Regions from separate parts of the Streptomyces sp. NPDC041713 genome, predicted to be linked through region 1. Evidence: riboswitches for the same ligand, from Rfam matches in the RefSeq annotation. Region 1 holds a riboswitch; the other holds the start of a gene.
The links. A riboswitch is a leader RNA that binds a small molecule or an ion and turns the genes downstream of it on or off. The one in region 1 is predicted to bind glycine.

Region 1 (3,396 bases):
TGTTGAGAAGCGACATCACGCGATCCCTAACGGTATGGGTCAGCCGGCGGCGAAGGCGGTGTACTCATCGGCGGAGAGCAGGTCGCCCGGCTCGTCCGTGATGCGCACCTTGAACAGCCAACCGCCCTCGAACGGGGCGGAGTTGACCAGCGAGGGGTCGTCCACGACGTCCTGGTTGGCCTCGGTGACCTCGCCGTTCACCGGGGAGTAGAGGTCGCTGACCGACTTGGTCGACTCCAGCTCGCCACAGGTCTCGCCCGCGGTCACCGTGGAGCCGACCTCCGGAAGCTGCACGAAGACGACGTCACCGAGCGCGTTCGCGGCGTGCTCCGTGATGCCGACCGTCGACACGCCCTCCTCGGTGGCCGACAGCCACTCGTGCTCCTTGCTGTAACGCAGCTGCTGGGGGTTGCTCATGACCTGAATTCTCCTGTACGCGGGTGGGTGCTGCGGAACGGGGACGGTGTGCGGGGGGTCACGTCCGGCGCCGGGGCGCCGGGCCGCACACTGGGCGTCACTTCTGGCGCTTGTAGAACGGCAGGGCCACGACCTCGTACGGCTCGTGGGTGCCGCGGATGTCCACGCCGACGCCCTGGGTGCCCGGGGCGGCGTGCTCGGCGTCGACGTACGCCATGGCGATCGGCTTGCCCAGCGTCGGGGACGGGGCGCCCGAGGTGACCTCGCCGATCACCTTGCCGTCGGCGACCACCGGGAAACCGGCGCGCGGCACCCGGCGGCCCTCGGCGACCAGGCCCACGAGCTTGCGCGGCGGTGCGGTCTCGGCGCGCTCGGCGGCGGCCGCGAGGGCGGCGCGGCCCACGAAGCTCTCCGACTGCGAGGTCTTCTCGAACTTCACGACCCGGCCGAGTCCGGCGTCGAACGGCGTCAGCCCGGCGGTCAGCTCGTGCCCGTACAGCGGCATGCCCGCCTCCAGGCGCAGCGTGTCCCGGCAGGAGAGGCCGGCCGGGACCAGGCCGACGGGGGTGCCCGCATCGAGCAGCGCGCCCCACAGCTTCTCCGCGTCGCCGGGGGAGACGAAGAGCTCGAAGCCGTCCTCGCCGGTGTAGCCGGTACGGGCGATGAGGGCGGGCACGCCCGCGACGGTGCCCGGCAGGCCCGCGTAGTACTTCAGACCGTCCAGGTCGGCGTCGGTGAGCTGCTTGAGGATGCCGGAGGACTCCGGGCCCTGGACGGCCAGCAGCGCGTACGCGTCCCGGTCGTCGCGGACCTCGGCGTCGAAGCCGTCGGCGCGGGCGGTCAGCGCGTCGAGCACGACCTGCGCGTTGGAGGCGTTGGCGACCACCATGTACTCGGTCTCGCCGAGCCGGTAGACGATCAGGTCGTCCAGGATTCCGCCGTCCTCGGCGACGATCATGGTGTAGCGGGCGCGGCCGACGCCGACCGAGCCGATGTTGCCGACCAGCGCGAAGTTCAGGAAGTCGGCGGCCTCGGCGCCGGTGACGGTGATCTCGCCCATGTGGGAGAGGTCGAAGAGGCCGGCCTTGGTGCGCACGGCGTTGTGCTCGTCGCGCTCGCTGGCGTACCGCAGCGGCATGTCCCAGCCCGCGAAATCGGTCATGGTCGCACCGAGGAGGCGATGTACGGCGTCGAGGGCGGTCAGACGGGGGGCAGTGCTCATGAAGGGAACTCCCAGGGCATGACGGGCGAGGTCGATCCTCCCCATCTGTCATCGGAACCTGAGAGGTTCGCCGCAGGCGTCTCGACATCCGAGACGTACGGCTTGCACCTTGGGTGGGACCGCCGGGGCGGCCCGCTTTTCAGATGTGCCTCGCCCGCGCGGTACGGGGCCTGAGAGATTCAAGGGAGGGACTTGCTCCTTCGGCGCCCCGGACGACACAGCACCTGCTGGTCCCGGAGACTCTCCCGCGCGGATTCAAACGGCCGGTATGGAGTTGGCGGGCTCATCATTGCACGCGACCCTGTCCAGGGGGACCCGTGACCGGCAGCGGATCGCGCGGCCCGCGCACGGTTGTGCCGCATTACCTTCTCTTTACACTTGACGGGGAAGCAGTACGTGACCGCTATGGGGAGGCCGATCACGGTGCGCAGCAGGACAGGCGTCTTCGCTCCAACCACGGGGGTGGCGCTGCCCAAGCAGGTCGCCGCCCCGGCCCGGGAGAGCTGCGGCCCGCTCCCCGTGGCCGTCGTCCGCGACCTGCGCCGGCGCTCCGGCCACAGCCCGCACCGCCTCACCTTCGGCGCGGGCGACCTGGTCGTCGTCTCCGGGCTGCCCGGTGGCGGGAAGTCGACCCTCATGCGGCAGGCCGTCACCGGCCCGCGCATCGACTCCCAGGACACCCGCGACCGCTGGGCCGGCCGCATGCCCCGCCTCCTCCCGTACGTGATCTACCGCCCCCTGGTCCGCCTCGCGCACTACGCGGGACTGCGCCGCCACCTGCGCTCCGGGGCGAGCGTCGTGGTGCACGACTGCGGCACCCAGCCGTGGGTGCGCCGCTGGCTCGCCCGCGAGGCGGGCCGGCGCGGCGCCGTCCTGCACCTGCTGCTGCTCGACGTGCCGGTGGACACGGCGCTCGCGGGCCAGCGCGAGCGCGGCCGCGGCGTCTCCCGGTACGCCTTCGCGCGCCACCGCAGGACGGTCGGCCGGCTCGTCGACGCCGCCGAGCGCGGCGACCTGCCGCGCGGCTGCGGCTCGGCGGTGCTCCTGGACCGGGCGGCGGCGCAGGTCCTGCGGGGGATCGCCTTCGACGGCCGACCCGCCCGGCGTTAGGGTTCGAGCCGCAGGCAGAGCGGTCGCGAGCAGGGGTTGGACAGATGGACTTTCCGGCGCAGGCACAAGCCCATCCGTACGCGGGTTGGCCGGGCAACGAGCTGGAGGAGGTCCTCGCGGCCTCCCTCGGCGCCGCCGAATCGGCGGGCGGCCGGATCGTGGAGGTCCTCGGCCGCAGCGCGATATGGATCCCGCTGCCGAACGGCGGCGGTCCCGACAGCGGCACCCTCGACCTGCCGACGCTGGAGATCGAGGGCCAGGCGTACGTCCCCGTCTTCACCTCCGAGCAGCAGTTCCGCCAGGCGCTCGGCGCCGCCGCCGACCGCATGGGGTGCACCGTGGCGCCCGCCGTGGAGTTCGCCCGCGGCCTGCCCCCGCAGCTGGGCATCGCACTCAACCCGGACGGCACCGTCGGCGCCCCGCTGCCGCCGGCCGCCGTCGCCGAGCTCTGCAGGGCCGGCCGCTCCGCGCTGGACGGCCCCGCCACCGGCGGCCGCGTGCGGCTCTACGAACCGGACTGGCAGGAGGAGCCGGTGGACTTCCTGGCCGCCGCGGGCCGCGAGTTCGAGGCGAGCGGGGTCGTGCTCACCGCGCGCCGCTGCCTGGCGGACGTCGAGACCGACGACCCGACCCTCTTCGTCGGCGTC
Region 2 (3,396 bases), on a different contig from region 1:
CGGTGCGCACGCTGCCGGGTGTGGGCCCGGCCACCGGGGACCATCTGCGGCGGGCCGGGATCATCACGGTCGAGGAGCTCGCGGAGGCCGGCGAGGACGAGCTCGTACGACTCCTGGGCAAGGCGCACGGGGGCTCGCTATACGCGATGGCGCTGGCGCTCGACGAGCGGCCCGTGGTGGCCGAGCGGGAGAGCAAGTCGGTGAGCGTCGAGGACACGTACGACGTGGACATCCACGACCGGGTGCGGATCCGCGGTGAGGTCGCGCGGCTCGCCGACCGGTGTGTGGAGCGGCTGCGGACGGCGGGGCACTCGGGGCGGACCATCGTGCTCAAGGTACGGCGGTTCGACTTCTCCACGCTGACGCGCTCCGAGACGCTGCGCGGGCCCACGGACGACCCCGGGGTGGTGCGGGAGGCCGCGGCGCGGCTCCTTGAGTCCGTGGACACCACGGGAGGGGTGCGGCTCCTCGGTGTCGGCGTCTCAGGCCTCGCGGACTACACGCAGGAGGACCTCTTCGCCCAGGCCCAGGCCCAGGCGCAGGCTCAGGCCGCCGAGGCGCTTGCTCGGGCGGCCGGGGCGGAGGCCGTCGTGGTCGAGTCGGCCGAGGCGGCGGGAGCGGCGCAGGGGGGCGTGGAGGGCGGTTCCGGGGGCGAAGGCGGCGATGCCGGGGCCGGTGACGTCGTGGCCGAGGAGTCGGTGGCGCTCGGTGAGCGGCGGTGGGTGGCTGGGATCGACGTACGGCACAGCGAGTACGGGCACGGGTGGGTCCAGGGGAGCGGGCTCGGGCGGGTGACGGTGCGCTTCGAGACGCCGTATTCGGCTCCGGGACGGGTGAAGACCTTCCGGACGGACGACCCGGATCTGGTGCCCGCCGAGCCGCTGCCACTGGTCGCCGCGGTGCCGCTGGGGGCGGTGGCCGGGGCGGAGCCCGGAAAGGGGCTCGAGAACGCCTCCGGTGTCGCTCGGGCGGAGGTGGGGGACCAGGGGGAGGGCTGAGGCCGCCGGCAGAAGGGATCAGGACGGGATCAGGACGGCGTCAGGGGGATGGCGTCAGGGGGATTCCGTGCCCGCGATGCGGCCGAAGGTCTGGTCGGGTGGAGGCGGCGTCCGCGGTGGTGTCGTGTCCAGGCCGTAGTGGTGGTAGAGCTGGAGTTCCTGCTCGGGGGAGAGGTGGCGGCCCACCCCGAAGTCCGGGGCGTCCTTGATCAGGTCGTGGTCGAAGGGGATCCGTACGGTGCCGTCCTCGCCCAGCTCGCTCGGCTCCAGCGGCACGAAGGCGTCGCGGCTGAACAGGCCGGTGCGTATGGCGGCCCACTCCGGGGCCCCGGTGGCGTCGTCGAGGTAGACCTCGTCGATCGTGCCGATCTTCGTCCCGTTCCGGTCGAACGCCTTGCGGCCGATCAGATTGCGCGGATCGATGTCGGTCTGCACGGGCCCTCCAGATGGTCGCGGGTTGTCGAAACCGGGCGTAACTCATCCTTATTCGTTCGTAGTCACTACGAAAGAGCACTTCGGGGCAGGTGGCCACTCGAGGGATCGGCCGTGGTCCTCGCTGGTAGGCTGGCGTTCGGCTGTTGACCCCGTGCGGGAGAGCTCTCCGGAACACGGTTCCCGGAGGCGCCGAAGGAGCAAATCCTCCCCGGAATCTCTCAGGCATCCAGTACCGCACGGACGAGGTCACTCTGGAAAGCAGGGCGGGCGTCGGGCGGGCACGTTCGAAACCCCTCCTCACCGACGGTGAAAGCAGATCTGTCGACATGACGGGACTGTGAAGCTCTCAGGTTGAGATGACAGAGGGGGAGGCCGTCCGGGTACCCGCGCCGTGGTACCCCTCGCAGGTCGTGCAGACCAGGAGGCCTCCGCCATGACTGCCACCAATCGCATCCCGCTCTCCGCGCTCGAGCAGGGCATCCCCTTCGAGGAGCGGCACATCGGGCCCGATGCGGAAGCGCGGGCCAAGATGCTCGCCCAGGTCGGGTACGGCTCGCTCGACGAGCTGACGGCCGCCGCGGTGCCGGATGTGATCAAGAACGCCGAGGCGCTGGACCTGCCCGGCGCGCGCACCGAGGCCGAGGTGCTGGCCGAGCTGCGCTCCCTCGCCGACCGCAACCAGGTCCTCGACTCCATGATCGGACTCGGGTACTACGGCACGTTCACGCCGCCCGTCATCCTGCGGAACGTGATGGAGAACCCCGCCTGGTACACCGCGTACACGCCGTACCAGCCGGAGATCTCGCAGGGCCGCCTGGAGGCGCTGCTCAACTTCCAGACCATGGTCGCCGAGCTGACCGGCCTGCCCACCTCCGGGGCCTCGCTCCTCGACGAGGGCACCGCCGCCGCCGAGGCCATGGCGCTGTCCCGGCGCATGGGCAAGGTCAAGAACGGCGTCTTCGTCGTCGACGCCGACGCGCTGCCGCAGACCATCGCCGTCATCCAGACCCGCGCCGAGCCCACCGGCGTCGAGATCGTGGTCGCCGACCTGAGCGACGGCATCCCCGCCGAGGTCGCCGAGCGCGGTGTCGTCGGCGTCCTCGTGCAGTACCCGGGCGCCTCCGGTGCCGTACGGGACATCAAGCCGCTCATCGACCAGGCGCACGAGATCGGCGCCGTCGTCACCGTCGCCGCCGACCTGCTCGCCCTGACGCTGCTCACCTCTCCCGGCGAGCTGGGCGCCGACATCGCCGTCGGCACGACGCAGCGCTTCGGTGTGCCGATGGGCTTCGGCGGCCCGCACGCCGGTTACATGGCGGTGCGCGAGAAGTTCGCGCGCAGCCTCCCCGGGCGCCTCGTCGGCGTCTCCGTCGACGCCGACGGCAACAAGGCCTACCGGCTCGCGCTGCAGACCCGTGAGCAGCACATCCGCCGCGAGAAGGCCACCAGCAACATCTGCACCGCTCAGGTGCTGCTCGCGGTCATGGCCGGAATGTACGCCGTCTACCACGGCCCCGAGGGCCTGAAGGCCATCGCCCGGCGCACCCACCGGTACGCGACGCTGCTCGCGGCCGGGCTCACGGCCGGCGGCGTCGAAGTCGTGCATGGCGCCTACTTCGACACCCTGACCGTGCGCGCCGAGGGCCGCGCGGAGGAGCTCGTCGCGGCCGCCCGCGAAGGCGGCGTGAACATCCGCCTGGTCGACGCCGACCACGTCTCCCTCGCCTGTGACGAGACCACCACGCGGGCCCAACTCGCCGCAGTGTGGGGCGCGTTCGGGGTCGAGGCCGACGTCGACGCGCTCGACGCCACCGTCGCGGACACGCTGCCCGACGGCCTGCTGCGCGCGGACGACTACCTCACCCACCCCGTCTTCCACCAGAACCGCTCCGAGACCGCGATGCTGCGCTACCTGCGCAGGCTCGCCGACCGCGACTACGCGCTCGACCGCGGCATGATCCCG

Region 2: it holds a riboswitch for glycine, as region 1 does, so the genes downstream of both, gcvP (aminomethyl-transferring glycine dehydrogenase) here and gcvT (glycine cleavage system aminomethyltransferase GcvT) in region 1, are expected to answer to the same signal.

Annotation. Positions count from the first base shown of each region.
Region 1 is NZ_JBVIZY010000009.1:49,794-53,189, forward strand. Features, by position in the region: gene glyA (serine hydroxymethyltransferase) at 1-16, opposite strand, end outside; gene gcvH (glycine cleavage system protein GcvH) at 40-417, opposite strand; gene gcvT (glycine cleavage system aminomethyltransferase GcvT) at 515-1,639, opposite strand; glycine riboswitch at 1,675-1,788, opposite strand; glycine riboswitch at 1,789-1,897, opposite strand; gene ACZ6CV_RS25735 (AAA family ATPase) at 2,045-2,749, shown strand; gene ACZ6CV_RS25740 (enhanced serine sensitivity protein SseB) at 2,794-3,396, shown strand, end outside.
Region 2 is NZ_JBVIZY010000013.1:9,392-12,787, forward strand. Features, by position in the region: gene ACZ6CV_RS30605 (DNA polymerase IV) at 1-998, shown strand, start outside; gene ACZ6CV_RS30610 (PRC-barrel domain-containing protein) at 1,053-1,433, opposite strand; glycine riboswitch at 1,578-1,678, shown strand; gene gcvP (aminomethyl-transferring glycine dehydrogenase) at 1,867-3,396, shown strand, end outside.